One region of the Sphingobium limneticum genome, then DNA from elsewhere that is predicted to be linked to it. Evidence: riboswitches for the same ligand, from Rfam matches in the RefSeq annotation. Region 1 holds a riboswitch; each other region holds the start of a gene.
What was found. A riboswitch is a leader RNA that binds a small molecule or an ion and turns the genes downstream of it on or off. The one in region 1 is predicted to bind cobalamin.
Positions count from the first base shown of each region.

Region 1 (5,048 bases):
GGGCATCCGTTGCAGCGCGTCGGCGACGTTCTTGTCCGGGAATTTGCCGATGTCCTGCGCCGTGATGACGTCGACGAAGGCATTGGCCTGCCGCTTCTGCTCCAGGCTCTCCTCGATCGACCGGCGATAGCCAGTGACGACTATGGCGTCGTCGGCGGACTGTTCATTCGCGGCAGCAGGCGCGTTTCCCATATTGGTCTGCGCCAGGGCGACCAGCTGACCGTCATCACCCACCACGCGCAGGCCCGAGCCGGCGATCAGCAGCGACAGGGCAGCCTGACGGGTCATCGTGCCGCGGACGGCAGGGGCGGCCATGCCGCGAATTTCAGCCGCAGGATAGACGATCTTGATCTTGGCCTGCTTTGAGAAAGTGATCAGTGAAGCGCCCAGATCCTGCGCGGGTACATCGAAATAGACCGAAGCGGCCTGCGCCGGGCTGGCGACCAGCGCTGTTGTGGTCGCAAGGGCGGCAAGAAGCGAATGGGACATACGGAACGACATGAAAGATCAACCCCCGAAGAGCGCCATATTTGCGCGGTTCGGTGTGATGACGGGATTGGAAGGCACTGCCTCCAAGCCGGAGGAAAATAAATCTCCCGATCATTTGGTGGCGTGAAGACGCGGTCGTTTCGCGCTGCGTTTGCGACTGTTTGGAAATGCGCCCTTTGCCGTGCCGCATCGAAAATGCGCTCTTTCGCGCATTTTACGAACGGTGTCTTATCGCGCCAGGCGATAGCCGTTGGGGGTGGTCGTGACCTGTGCGTTCAGGCTGAGCGATACGGCTTTCAGAAACTGGTCGGGGCGTGACAGGTCGAAGCGGCCGCCGATTTTTTCCTGCGCGAGTGCGGCGTCGACGACGATGATTTTCCGCGGAAGGTAGCGATTGAAATCTGCCGCTGCGTCGGCGACCGATTGATCGATGAAGATGATCTCACCCGCGCGCCAGGCCATGAGCGAGGCGACTTGTTCGCTGCTGTGGGTTTCGACCCGATGCATGCCGTCGCCTTCGACGATGATCGACTGGTTGGGCTTCAACGCCTCGGCGTCTGCGGTGTCGCGCAGGGGCATGGCGGGGCCGTCCACCAGGGTTACTTTCACCCGGTCGTCCGTAACGCGGGCATCGAACAGGCCGGGTGTGAGCGACAGCGATCCCGCATCCGCGTGAAAGATGGCGCTGTCGCGGCCGCGCAGGTCGAGCGCCACTTCACCGCGCTCCAGGCGCAGCGCCCGCTGCTTTTTCGAGAACTGCCATGACAAGGACGTGTCGGTGTTGAGGTAGGCGATGCTGCCGTCCGGCAGGTTGACGCGCCGGGTTTCGCCCACGCCCGTCGTTGCATTGTCCCAGGCATAGGCGCGCTGCGCGACGAAGCCGGATCCGATGACGGCGAGCGGCACGCCGACAGCGGCGATCCGGAGCCATTGACGACGGGTGAACGCGGGCGCTTCATCCGTGCGCGGGTGAAGCGCTGCCGGGGATGCGGTGGCGATCCGCTCCCAATTGGCAACGACGCGCGCGTAAGCGACGGCGCGAGCCGGATCGCCGCGTCGCCATTTTTCGAAATCATCTGCATGTGCCGTGCCCGCCTCCAGCGCAGCGAACCATCGCGACGCTTCGGCAATGAGGGCGTCCTGACCCAGCGGATCCTTAGAAATCGTCATCTGTCGTTCGTTATATTCGCCAATCGGGCCAATCCATGAGGGGGATCAATCCCTTCCTTCTATCTAACAGGCGCTTGCCGGTCAGAGAAGCATCTTCTCCTGCGACTGTTCCGATACGTCGTCCATGGCCGGTTCGTAAGGGGTGAGGGCATGGGTCAACAGTTGGACGGCGCGGGCCAGACGCTTTTCGAATGTGGAGATACTGATGCCCAGATCGTCGGCTATGGCGCGCGGACTTTCTTCGCCGAAACGGCGACGGACAAGGGCGATGCGACAGCGGTCGGGGAGTGCGGCGATCGCCTGATGCACGCGGGCCATTTGCGTGCGGGCGGCGACGATGCGGAAACTGTCAGGCATGTCGTCGGCGACATCGGTTATGGCTGGAGCAGGCATGGGTTGCATGGTGACGACACGGGCCTGTCGGATACGGTCGATAGAATGGCTGTAGATCATGCGCATCACATAGCCGGGCGGATTGGCGATGGCGGTCCAGCCGTCGAGCGTGAACAGCTTGGCATAGACTTCCTGCACGATGTCGCCCGCTTCGTCTTCGTCACGCACGGTGCGGCGCGCATAGGCGATATAGGCGCTTTCGTGCGGCAGGACTTCGTCCACGAACCAGCGGTCAATAGGGCGAACATGAAGCGCAGTCACGACTGTGAACTCGGAATATCATGGGAGGGCGGCTGGTGAGTAGGTCGATAAAATGTAAGTTTTGCGACATCCCAGAGAGATTATTCCGCTTGCGATATCAGGCGTCGGCCTGTCCTGCCCCGATCCGATGCGCCTTAAATCCGCCGGATTGACGCGCCGCCCGCCCGTCCTTTGGCGGTAAGGACGATGCTCCGCAGGGATGGCGGTATCGTCATCCATGTGACCTCGATCAACGACGACTCCCGCTGCTGGCACCGAATATGTCATCGACGGCGGAACCGTACCGACGGCGTTATGAGGGAGGCAATATTATAGAAGCCGATCAGTCCGCTGAAGAACAATGCGGAAGTCTCTTGCGCCGGCAACATGAGAATCATAGATGGGTGTGTCGATGCGGCGCCTTTGGGAGCCGAGGAGACAAAGATCGCGTCGGTTCCCCGGAAACGGGGATTAAAATGGGAACATGGTGAGGATGGTGCGAGCCGTCCAAATCCAGGGCTGTCCCTGCAACTGTAAGTGGCGAGCGCGATATACATGAGCAGACGGCATTGCGACCGATCTGCCAGCCACTGGGCCGGACGCTAAATCATGCGAGGCCTGGGAAGGCCGTATATCAAGCGATGACCCATGAGCCAGGAGACCTGCCGGCGTCTGGTCGCTCTTGCCTTGGTCCAGGGGATGGCCGCGGCACGGTAACTCCGTCTGAGCGACGAACGAGCGGCTGGGGCCGCATCGGACGCTGTGTGTCGGCCGCCCCTGGCGTCCGGCCGATGCCGGCTGCCGACCGTTCGTGAACGGCACGCCCCCGCCCGATTGTCGTGCGATGCCGAACGGGGGTTGAATATGTTGAAATGTGCACCGGCTGCGATTGCGGCCTTCTCTCTTGTTGCGCCTGGCGCTTTTGCCCAACCGTCTGCCGAAGACACGGACGAGGCGGCCATCATCGTCACCGGCGTCGTCGATCCGCTGCGCCTCAACCAGAAAAATGACGGGGCGAGCCGGCTTGGCCTTACCGCGCTGGAAATGCCGGCCAGTGTCGAAACGCTGGATGGCGACGCCATTCGCCTGCGCGGCGACCTTACCATTCAGGATGCTGCCGCGCGCGCGACGGGCATCGTCAACACGTCGGGCGTGTTCGGTTTCGGCCTCTCTGCGCGGGGCTTTACCGGGCAGAATTCGGTCATGACCCTGTATGACGGCATGCGCATGTACAATAATACGCTGACCTTCCCCGCCGATCCGTGGATGGCGCAAAGCGTGGAGATTTTGCGCGGCCCGGCTTCAGTCCTTTATGGCGAAGGCGCGATCGGTGGCGCGGTCAACGTCGTGCGCAAGCAGCCGTCGGACAATATGCAGGTCAGCGGGCGCGTAGGCGTGTCGTCCTATGACAGCTTCAATATCGGGGTCGGCGCAGGCGGCCCGGTTACGGACGGTGTCGCTTTCCGCGCGGATGCCAGCGTTCGCCGGTCCGAAGGGTGGATGACGCGGGGCGACGCCGATGCAGTGGCGCTGGCCGGCGCTATCCGGCTGAAGCCCGCCGCGAATCTGAGCATCACTCTGTCCCATGACTATAGCGAACAAAATCCCCGCACCTGGTTTGGCGTGCCGCTCGTCAATGGCGCGCTTGATCGCTCGATCAGGAAGAACAACTATAATGTCGCCGATGCCCGGCTGCGCTTCCGCGACAATTGGAGCCAGGCGAAAATGGAGTGGCAACCGTCGGACGCATTGACCATCCGGAGCATATTCTATCATTTGTGGGCGAACAAATATTGGAAAAATGCCGAAACCGTCACCTATGTGCCGGCGACGGCCAGCAATGCCGCGCAGGTCCGCCAATCCAGTTTCCTGGAACTGTACCATATACAAAAACAGACCGGCAACCGTACCAGTGCGACGTTGAACCATGGCGTCGGCGGACTGGACAATAGTCTGGTGATCGGCTTCGACGTCAATCGCATCAGTTACAAGAATGTCAGTAACAGCGGCAATAATGCAACGCGCTTGGTCGATGCCGCCAATCCCGATCCGGGGCTGTTCCTTCATCAGCCTGGCGCACCGACCAAGCCGCGCTACACCAATCGCATCCGCCAATATGCGCTGTTTGCCGAGGATCGACTGAAGTTCAGCGAGCAATTCTCGCTGGTGGGGGGCCTGCGCTACGATCGGCCGGAAATTACCAAGACCGACTATGTGAACGCGGCCAACAACTTCGTCGCCACCCCCGATGCGGTGACATGGCGCATGGGCGCGGTCTATAATCCGGTGCCGTCGCTGGCGCTCTATGGCCAATATGCCACGGCGGCCGATCCGGTCGGCGCGCTGGTGTCCACCAGCATGGCGCAAAGCGATTTCGACCTGTCGACCGGCCGGCAATATGAGGCAGGGATAAAGCATATCTTCTGGGGGTCGCGCGGGCAGTGGACCTTGGCCGCCTATGATATCGTCAAGCGCAAGCTGCTGACATCCGACCCGTTGATTCCCACTATTCAGGTACAGGTGGGCCAGCAAAGCTCACGCGGCGTGGAGGCTTCGCTCTTCCTTGAGCCGATCGACCGTCTCAGCATCATGCTCAATGGTGCGCTGGTCCGGGCGCGCTATGACGATTTTGCGGAGTCGGTAGGCGGCGTGCTGTTCCAGCGGGCCGGTAACCGCCCTAGCAATGTGGCGGCAAAGACCGCTAACGCGTTCGTCAGTTGGGAGTTTGCCGATAATTGGGTGATGGACGGTGGCGT
Region 1 covers NZ_VYQA01000001.1:255,358-260,405, reverse strand. Annotated here, with positions in the region: gene F4U95_RS00975 (TonB-dependent receptor) at 1-489, opposite strand, end outside; gene F4U95_RS00970 (FecR family protein) at 718-1,659, opposite strand; gene F4U95_RS00965 (RNA polymerase sigma factor) at 1,741-2,313, opposite strand; cobalamin riboswitch at 2,727-2,976, shown strand; gene F4U95_RS00960 (TonB-dependent receptor) at 3,157-5,048, shown strand, end outside.

Region 2 (5,048 bases), on a different contig from region 1:
AACCGGCCTTCGGGTGAAACGCCGAAGACATGCAGCCCATCACGGATCTGCAATTCCTTCAGTTCGCACAGATAATTGTCGATCGCGGACAGCGCATCGTCGTCATCGCCCTGCGCGCCGGCATCCTTGTCCAGCCCCTGGCTCTGCGCGAGGTCGATGATGTCGCGTCGCAACCGGTCCAGCCGGCGCGGGTCCATGCCGGCTGCCAGATAATATTCGTCGACCAGCGCTTCGAGTTGCTTGAGCGGCCCATAGGTTTCGGCGCGGGTCAGCGGCGGGGTCAGATGATCCACGATCACCGCGCCGATGCGCCGCTTCGCCTGTGTGCCTTCGCCCGGATCGTTGACGATGAAGGGATAGAGTTGCGGCAGCGGCCCGGCGCAGATTTCCGGGAAGCAATTTTCGGACAGGGACACCGCCTTGCCCGGCAGCCATTCCAGATTGCCATGCTTGCCGACATGGACGACAGCCTGCGCGCCGAAATGCGCCTCCAGCCAGATATGGAACGCCAGATAGGCGTGCGGCGGCGGCAGAGCTGGGTCGTGATAGCTGGCCTTGGGATCGATATTATAGCCGCGCGCGGGCTGAACAGCGAGTGCGACACCCCCAAAGCGATGCACGGCCAGGCGAAAGGCGCCGTCGCGTACGAAGGGATCGGCCTCCGGATCGCCCCAACGCTCTACCATGGCGGCGCGCGCTTGCGCCGGAATGGCGGCGAAGGCGATGCGATAATCGGCGAGCGGCAGGGCAACCTCGCCGGGACGATCCAATGAAGACAGGTCGTTGGTGACGCCGCCGGTCAGCAGTTCCATAAGCCCGGCGCCGGTCCTGGGCGCGTTGCCGATATCATAGCCCGCTGCCGCCAGCCCGGCGAGGATCGCGGCGGCGCTGGCCGGCGTGTCGAGGCCCACGCCATTGCCGATCCGCCCGTCGCGATTGGGATAATTGGCCAGCACCAGCGCCACGCGCCGTTCGCTTGCTGGCGTACGGCGCAGCCGTGCCCAATGGGCGGCAAGATCGGCGACGAAGGCGACGCGATCGGGCGCCACGCGCGGGACGATGATGCCGCATTGGGTCAGCGCGTCGAACCGCTCTGCCGCCTTGAACGCGACGGCGCGGGTGAAGATGCGGCCGTCCACTTCGGGCAGCACGACATTCATGGCCAGGTCGCGGGGGCCAAGGCCACGGGCGGCATCCTGCCATTCGCCCTGTTCGACGCCGGCGAATGCCAGCTGGAGAATGGGGCAGTCGGCCCGTTCCAATATGCTGGCCGTGCGCGGTTCGGATGAGGTGGAGGCGGCAAAGCTCGTGGCGTTGAGGATCACGTCCGGCCTGATGTCGGCCAGTACGCCTTTCAGCCAGTCCATCGCGAAAGGCTCGCGCAAGGCCCGGACATGGATCGGCGCGACGTTGAAACCGCGCGCCTCCAGCGCCGCGATCATCGCATCCACCGCGTCCAGCGTGCCGGCCACCATCAGCGCGCGGTAGAAGATCAGACAGGCGACGGGCGCGCTTTGCCTCCAGCGCGCGCGCAGGTCGGACAGGGCAGGGCGATCGACGCCGGAGAGATAGAGGCCTGCGTCGGCGACCGGCACCGGATCGTCGGGCGTGCCGGCATCGCGTCCTATCGTGCGCGCCGCCGTGCGCAGGAAGCTCAGCGCATTGGCCATCCCGCCCTGCCGCAGATAGTCGCGCAGCCGGTCGATCAATGCGGCCGGCACGGTCGAAGCCCGGTCGAGCGCGGGGTCATCCTCCCGCCCGTCGGCGATCGCGGCGAAGGCGATGTTTCGCTCCCGTGCCACCTGCGCGATCTCGTCTATTCCATAGGGCCAGTAGCTTTTGCCGCCGAGCAGGATGACGCAGACGAATTTCGCCTGGGCGATTACCTTTTCGACATAGAGGTCGACCGAATAGGGGTGGCGCAGCTGGAGCAGATTGGCGAGGCGCACGCTGGGCGCCCCGCACATCGGATCTTCATCTGTCAGGCGCGCCGCCGCCTTGGCGAAACAGGCCAGTTCGCTGTCCGCTACCGTCAGGATCACGATATCGCCCGGCGACTGGTCGAGGTCGATCGCCTCCTGGCCATTGGATATCGTGCCGGGCGTGGCGGACAGAAGGTGCATCAGCCGATGACCGGCTTGAGCGCACCCTCAATTGCGGCGCGATCCAGCCCCTTCTGGCCGATCACGACCAACTGGGTGCGACGGGCTTCCTCCGCCTTCCAGGCGCGGTCGAAATAATGCTGGATGCGCGGGCCGACTGCCTGCACCACCAGCCGCGACGGCTTGCCGGCCACCGACACCATGCCCTTGACGCGCAAAATGTCGTGGGCGGCGATCGTGGCGTTCAGCCCCGTGACCAGCGCATCGACATCGGCGACATCGCCGCCCGACAGGATGAAGCTGTCGAAATCATCATGATCATGCTCCTCCATCCCGTCGATATGCGACGGGCGGGCGTCCAGATCATCTTCGGCCGCCGCGCTCAGGCCCAGCAGCGCGGCCGGATCGATGGCCCCCTGCGCGCTGTGGATGATCGCCACGCCGGGGCGGGTTTCCGCCTTCACCTGCGCCTCTACCGTCGCCAGCGTGGCGGCGTCGACCAGATCGGTCTTGTTCAGCACCACCATGTCGGCGCAGATCAGCTGTTCCTCGAACAATTCCTCCAGCGGGCTGTCATGGTCCAGATTGGGGTCCGCCGCGCGCGCCGCCGCCAGTGCCACTTCGTCCGCGGCAAAGCGTCCGGCGGCTACCGCGTCGGCGTCGATCAACGCGATCACCCCGTCCACCGTGGCGCGGGTGCGGATGTCGGGCCATTGGAATGCCTTCACCAGCGGCTTGGGCAGGGCCAGGCCGCTGGTTTCGATGATGATATGTTCGGGCGGATTGGGCCGATCGAGCAGCTTCTGCATGGTCGGCAGGAAATCGTCGGCCACGGTGCAGCAGATGCAGCCATTGGCCAGTTCTACGATGTCGTCTTCCGGGCAGGCCTCGTCATTGCAGCCCTTCACCAGTTCGCCATCGACGCCGACATCACCAAATTCGTTGATGATCAGCGCCAGCCGGCGCCCCTTGGCATTTTGCAGCAGATGGCGGATCAGCGTGGTCTTGCCCGCGCCCAGAAATCCGGTGATGACGGTGGTCGGCACTTTGCTCATGATCTTATCCCTTATCGCGCGTCTAAAAAACGCAGGGACTTAACCGTTCGCGAACGGTCGATGCACAGGATCGGCCGGGCACCCATGTCAGGGCAGCCGGCCTCGCGCATCGTGCGGCCCCTGCCGCTTCGTTCGTCGCTCAGACGGGTTGGACCGTGCCCCGGCCATCCCCTGGACCAAAGCAAGAGCGACCAGACGCCGGCAGGTCTCCTGGCTCATGGGTCATCGCTTGATACACGGCCTTCCCAGGCCTCGCATGTTGCAGCGTCCGGCCCAGTGGCTGCGGCACGGGGCGCCTTGCCCCGTCGCATCTGTGTATCGCGCTCGCCACTTACAGTTGCAGGGACAGCCTCGGATTAGGGCCGCGTGTCGCCGCCCGCACCGCGTTCCCATTTTAAGCCTCTTGCGAGGCACCGGCGCGATCTATTCACCCATATGTCGCAAGACGCATGGGCGGATATGCGGATAGAGGCGGCAATGAAGGTCCGCAACTCTTTTCAGCCCGGCTCCAGCGACTGGAGCCGCCAGCGACCGTTGAAGGACAGGGTGGTGCGCGACAGAGGCGCGATGTCGATGGACAGGCTGGCGCGCAGCGGCATGGCGAGCGCATGGGCGATCGCGGCACGGATCGGCATCGGATGGGTCAGGGCACAGATGGACGCACCAGTCGCGGCGAGGGCATCGAGCCAGCCACCGACCCGCAACTGACAGGCGTGCAGGCTTTCGCCATCCGGGCCGCCTCGCGCCGGATCGGCCAGCCATTGTGCCAGCGCTTCGGGTTCCTCTGTCGCGATCGTCGCAAAGTCGTGCCCGGCCCATCGGCCGTGATCGATGTCGCGCAATGCCGGCTGGGGCAGGGGCGTGACGCCCATGGCCTGCGCCGTTTCGATCGCCGACAAGGTGGGGCTCGATTGTACCGCGTCCCGGAAACGAACCGGCAGGACCAGCGCAGCGGCATCGCGCTGGCCGCCCTCGTCCAGCGCCTCATCAATGGCAGGAAAGCCGCCCTGTCGGCTGGCGCGCGTCGGCCCGGCGCAAAGCAGCAGCAACGATGTCGTCAGCATGGCCTCCAGCAGATGATTGACGGCGTCCCTACGCTCAGCCTAAAGCACGGGTCGTTCAGAAAGAAGAAGCCGGTGCAATTCCGGCGCGGTCGCGCCACTGTTATCGCCGTCCATAGCCGACGTCGAGAGCCAGACCTTCCTTCCGAACCGCGACATTATTTTCCGGGGACGCGCAATCCCGTGCAGGAGTATCAGGCCATGGCGAACACCGCCGCTCTGTTCGACGATCCGTTCATCCCCGTTCGCGGCGATGCCACCATCCCGGTTGCGGATATCGCGCCCTGGGCCGTGCTGGGCACGCTGATCGCGCTCATCTTCCTCTATTTCGTCAGCACCGAACAGGGTGCCTTTGCGCTGTTCGACGGCATGTATGTGCATGAATATGTGCATGACGGCCGCCATCTCCTCGGCTTTCCCTGTCACTGACGCCCGGCCGTGACCCGTACATTATTGTGGCGCGGGATGCTGGCCGGCATCCTGGCGGCGCTGCTCGCCACGCTGGTCGCGCGCGTGATCGCCGAACCGCAGATCGACCTCGCCATCGGCTATGAGGCGTCGCATGCCGCGCACCATGCGCCGGCCGCAGCCGAAGAGCCGGAACTGGTCAGCCGCGATACGCAGAAGGGCGCCGGGCTGTTCACGGCGCTGGCCCTCTATGGCGCGGCGGTCGGCGGCATCTTCTCGCTGGTCTTCGCCTATGGCTATGGCCGGTTCGGTCGGATTGGGCCACGCAGCTTCGCGTTGCTGCTGGCCGGGCTTGCCTTCCTGCTGATCGTCATCGTGCCGGGGATCAAATATCCCCAGACGCCGCCGGCCGTGGGCCAGCA
Region 2 covers NZ_VYQA01000017.1:85,601-90,648, reverse strand. Annotated here, with positions in the region: gene cobN (cobaltochelatase subunit CobN) at 1-2,123, opposite strand, end outside; gene cobW (cobalamin biosynthesis protein CobW) at 2,123-3,157, opposite strand; cobalamin riboswitch at 3,341-3,590, opposite strand; gene F4U95_RS19255 (histidine phosphatase family protein) at 3,655-4,221, opposite strand; gene F4U95_RS19250 (CbtB domain-containing protein) at 4,420-4,647, shown strand; gene F4U95_RS19245 (CbtA family protein) at 4,657-5,048, shown strand, end outside.
Region 2: linked by a shared signal. The riboswitch ahead of cobW (cobalamin biosynthesis protein CobW) and the one ahead of F4U95_RS00960 (TonB-dependent receptor) in region 1 are both predicted to bind cobalamin.

Region 3 (5,048 bases), on a different contig from region 1:
CCGGCACCAATGTCGCGATGCTGACCGCGATCGCCCATGTGGTCGTGACCGAGAAACTCTATGACGAAGCCTTCATCCGCGAGCGGTGCGATTGGGACGAGTTCATGGACTGGGCGGAGTTCGTGTCGGAGGCGGCGCGTTCGCCCGAAGCGATCGAACCGCTGACCGGCGTGAAGGCGCAGGATGTTCGGGCGGCCGCGCGGCTCTATGCGACCGGAGGCAATGGCGCGATCTATTATGGGCTGGGCGTCACCGAACATTCGCAGGGCAGTTCGACCGTTATGGCCATCGCCAATCTCGCCATGGCGACCGGCAATGTCGGGCGTGAAGGCGTGGGCGTGAACCCGCTGCGGGGGCAGAATAATGTGCAGGGGGCGTGCGACATGGGCAGCTTCCCGCATGAGTTCAGCGGCTATCGCCATGTGTCGGACGATGCGACGCGCAGCCTGTTCGAACGAACATGGGGCGTGACGCTGGACGCCGAGCCGGGGTTGCGCATTCCCAACATGCTGGACGCGGCGACCGACGGCACGTTCAAGGGCCTGTTCGTGCAGGGCGAGGATATTCTCCAGTCCGACCCCAATACCCATCATGTCGCGGCGGGGCTGGCGGCGATGGAGTGCGTGGTGGTGCAGGATCTGTTCCTGAACGAAACCGCCAATTATGCGCATATCTTCCTGCCCGGATCGACCTTTCTGGAGAAGGACGGCACCTTCACCAATGCCGAACGGCGCATCCAGCGCGTGCGCAAGGTGATGGCGCCGCTCAATGGCTACGCCGATTGGGAGATCGTGCAATTGGTGGCGAATGCCATGGGGCTGGCTTGGACCTACGACCATCCCGCGCAGATCATGGATGAGATTGCGGCGCTCACCCCAACCTTTGCCGGCGTGCATTATGACCGGCTGGAGGCGGAAGGATCGCTGCAATGGCCGGCCAATGACGCCGCGCCGGACGGAACGCCGACCATGCATATCGACGGCTTCGTGCGGGGGAAGGGCAAATTCGTCGTCACCGACTATGTGCCGACCGACGAGAAGACCGGGCCGCGCTTCCCGCTGTTGCTGACGACCGGGCGCATATTGTCCCACTATAATGTCGGGGCGCAGACCCGGCGTACGGCCAATACCGCCTGGCATCCCGAGGACCGGCTGGAGATCCATCCGAGCGACGCCGACAATCGCGGCCTGAAGGATGGCGACTGGGTGACGCTGCGCAGCCGGGCGGGGGAGACGACCTTGCGCGCGCTGATTACCGAGCGGGTCGCGCCGGGGGTGGTCTATACGACCTTCCATCATCCCGAGACGCAGGCCAATGTCATCACCACCGACTATTCGGACTGGGCCACCAATTGCCCCGAATATAAGGTGACGGCGGTGCAGGTGATGGCGTCCAACGGGCCGAGCGACTGGCAGCAGGATTATGCGGAGCAGGCCCGGACCAGCCGCCGCATCGCCCCGCTGGAAGCGGCGGAATAGGCGGGCATATGAGCGACGATACGCATGTCATGTCCACCACGGACAGGCTGGTCTATATGGCGCACCAGATCGCCCGCAACATGGCAATGATGGGCGAAGCGAAGGCGACGGAAGCGCTGGCCGAACATCTGACCCGCTTCTGGGATCCGCGGATGAAGGCGCAGATCGTCGCCATCGCGCAGGATCAGCCCGAACGGCTTTCGCCGACGGTAGCCGCCGCGGTGGCCCGAATGGCGCAGGGCCGGCCGGCGCCCGATGTCGATGCGGCGCAGTTCAATGCCGTGGATGAGGCCGGCCATTGCGACGCCGGTTGAGCGGCGGCCCGTCCACCGCTAGGCCGTGATCATGGATGATGCCGCCGCCAGCCCCCTGACATTCGATCGCCTGACCCCCGACGGCGCAACGCGGGCGGTCGAGCGGCCATTGGCGCAAGAAGTGCCGGTAGCGATCGAATATAATGGCGCGGGCTATGCGGTGTTGATGGCGACGCCGAGCGATATCGGCGATCTGGTGCAGGGGTTCAGCCTGGCCGAGCGGCTGGTGAGCCGGGACGATGCACTGCTGGACGTGGATGTGCATGATACAGGCGCGGGGATCGTCGCCCGCGCGACATTGCCGCCGCATCGCACCGATGGATTGCTGGATCGGGTGCGGCATCGCGCGTCCGATTCCTCCTGCGGCATGTGCGGGATCGAGAATCTGGAGCAGGCGATCCGGCCTTTGCCGCGCGTGACGACGACGTCGCGGGCGGATCGGGATGCCATCTTTCGCGCACTAGAGGATTTGCGCGATCATCAGCCACTCAACGCCGCGACCGGTGCGGCCCATGCGGCGGCCTGGGTCGGGGCGGACGGCGCGATCCGGCTGGCGCGGGAGGATGTCGGGCGGCATAATGCGTTCGATAAGCTGATCGGTGCGATGGCGCGGATGGAGGCGGACTGGGACGGCGGCTTTGCGCTGCTGTCGTCGCGCTGTTCCTATGAACTGGTGGAGAAGGCGGTGCTGGCCGATTGCCCCCTACTGGTCACCATATCTGCCCCAACCCGGCTGGCGGCGGAGCGGGCCGAGGCGGCGGGATTGTCGCTGGTCGTGTTGGCGCGGTCCGACGCCCTGTTGCTGCGGGGCCACAGCGACATCCGCCAAACATAGGACCGCTTGGCAGCGTCCCGGCTTTCCCTTATGGCGCGCGGTGTGGGGGAGGCATGTCTTTCCTGCAACATGATCGCGCCGGTGCCCGGAAACGGGTTAATCGGGAATGTGGTGCGGGCGTCACAAGCGCCTTAATCCACGGCTGTCCCTGCAACTGTGAGCGGATAGCGCGATGCACTGGCCCCCAAAAAAGGGCAGCCACTGGAGCAATCCGGGAAGGCGTGCATCGTGCCGTGACCCGCGAGCCAGGAGACCGGCCGGCGCTTGGTCGCTCTTGCTTTGGTCCAGGGGATGGTCGGGGCACGGTGGTTTTCCGTCGAGCGACGCCATGCGGCCGGGGCCGCATCGGGCTGCGGACGGGATATGGCGTCATCCCCCCAAAGGCCCGACCGCTTTCGGGCGGACGCCCCTGCCGACGTCGCACCGACGCTTTAGGGGCAATGACAATGTTGAAATATGGACTTTCGCTGGTGGCTCTGGTTGCTGCCAATCCGGCCTTTGCGCAGGCGGACGACGATATCGTCGTGACCGCCGCGGGCATCGAACAGTCGCGCGATGAGGTCGGTCAGGCGATCACGGTCATCGACGCGGACACGATCAAAACGCGGCAGGCGATCGACGTGGTGGACCTGCTGGCGACGACGCCGGGCGTGCGTTTCAACCGCAACGGCACCGTCGGCGCGCAGACCGGCGTGTCGCTGCGCGGTGCGGAAACGACGCAGACGCTGGTGCTGATCGACGGGGTGAAGGTGAACGACCCCAGCGGCATTGGCGACGGCTATGATTTCGGCCCGCTGCTGACCGGCAATATCCGCCGGATCGAGGTGCTGCGCGGTTCCAACTCGGTGGTGCATGGCAGCCAGGCGATCGGCGGCGTGGTCAATATCATGACCGGCGTGCCGGCCGAAGGCTTCGGCGCCAACGCTTCGGCCGAATATGGCTATAGCGACACGTTCAGTGCGAAGGCCGACATATCCGGTACCGCCGGTATCGCGTCGGGCGGCGTGGGCGCTGCCTATTTCCGCACCGATGGCATTTCGTCGGCCGCCAACGGCACAGAGCGCGACGGCAGCGAGAATATCGCCGCCAATGCACGATTGAAGCTGGCCTTTTCGGACAGCCTGAGCCTCGACCTGCGCGGCTATTATATCCATGCCGATCTGGACGTAGATGGCTTCCCGGCGCCGGCCTATATATTGGCCGATACGCCCGAAGTCGCCATTACCGACCAATATGTCGGCTATGCCGGCATCAACCTTGCGCTGCTGGACGGCAAGCTGACCAATCGGGCGGCCGTCACCTGGATGCGCAACGATCGCGACTATTATTCGGCGCGCGGCGCGGATGTCGATTATGGCTATAGCGGCACCAACCTGCGCTTCGAATATGAAGGCGTCTATGCCCCGGTCGATCAGGCCAAGCTGGTCTTCGGTTACGAGCATGAGCGGCCGGACTATGATTATTACGACGCCTTCAGCACGACGAGCGCGAAGATCAACATCGACAGCGTCTATGCGCTGGCGATCGTGAAGCCCTTCACGGGCCTGGCCGTCACCGGCGGCCTGCGTCATGACGATCATAGCCAGTTCGGCGGCGCGACCACCTTTGGCGCCAACGCCAATTATTCGCCCAATGGCGGCGCGACAAATGTACGGCTGAGCTATGGCGAGGGGTTCAAGGCGCCGTCGCTCTATCAGTTGTACGACACGTTTAGCGGCAACAGGGCGCTGACCCCGGAACGGTCGAAAAGCTATGATGTCGGCTTCGACCAGCGGCTGGATGGTGGCCGCGCGGTGTTGTCGGTCACGGCGTTCCAGCGCGATACCCGCAACCAGATCAATTATGACGTCTCGCTTCCGCCCTTTGGTGGCTACGCCAATCTGGACCGCACCCGCGCCAAGGGCGTGGAAGCATCGATCGCCTTGAAGCCGGTGGACGCGCTGACCGTGACGGGCAGCTACTCCTATGTAGATGCGCGCGACCGGTCGGTCGGATCGGCCACCTATGGTAATCGTCTGGCCCGCCGCGCCGCCAATGCGGTGAGCGTGTCGGCCGACTATGTCTGGCCCTTCGGCCTGTCGACCGGCGCGACCGTCACGATGGTCGGCGACAGTTTCGACAATGCGGCGAACACGCGCCGTCTGGATGGCTATGCGCTGGCCGGCATCAGGGCCTCCTTCCCCGTGGGCGAGCATCTGGAAGTCTATGGTCGCGTCGACAATCTGACCGATGAGAATTACCAGACGGCCTATGGTTACGGCACCTATGGCCGCGCTGCCTATGGCGGCGTGCGTGTCCGCTTCTGAGGGCTTTTGGCTGGGGTCAGCGCGGCGCGTTCAGGCGCGCCGTGATGGCCCTTGCCGCCTGCACATAGGCCGGGCCGCCGCACACGGTCCAGCTTTGCGGCAGGCTGATGCGCGG
Region 3 covers NZ_VYQA01000006.1:180,681-185,728, reverse strand. Annotated here, with positions in the region: gene fdhF (formate dehydrogenase subunit alpha) at 1-1,478, shown strand, start outside; gene F4U95_RS10215 (formate dehydrogenase subunit delta) at 1,487-1,792, shown strand; gene fdhD (formate dehydrogenase accessory sulfurtransferase FdhD) at 1,824-2,627, shown strand; cobalamin riboswitch at 2,690-2,903, shown strand; gene F4U95_RS10205 (TonB-dependent receptor plug domain-containing protein) at 3,074-4,933, shown strand; gene F4U95_RS10200 (ABC transporter substrate-binding protein) at 4,950-5,048, opposite strand, start outside.
Region 3: linked by a shared signal. The riboswitch ahead of F4U95_RS10205 (TonB-dependent receptor plug domain-containing protein) and the one ahead of F4U95_RS00960 (TonB-dependent receptor) in region 1 are both predicted to bind cobalamin.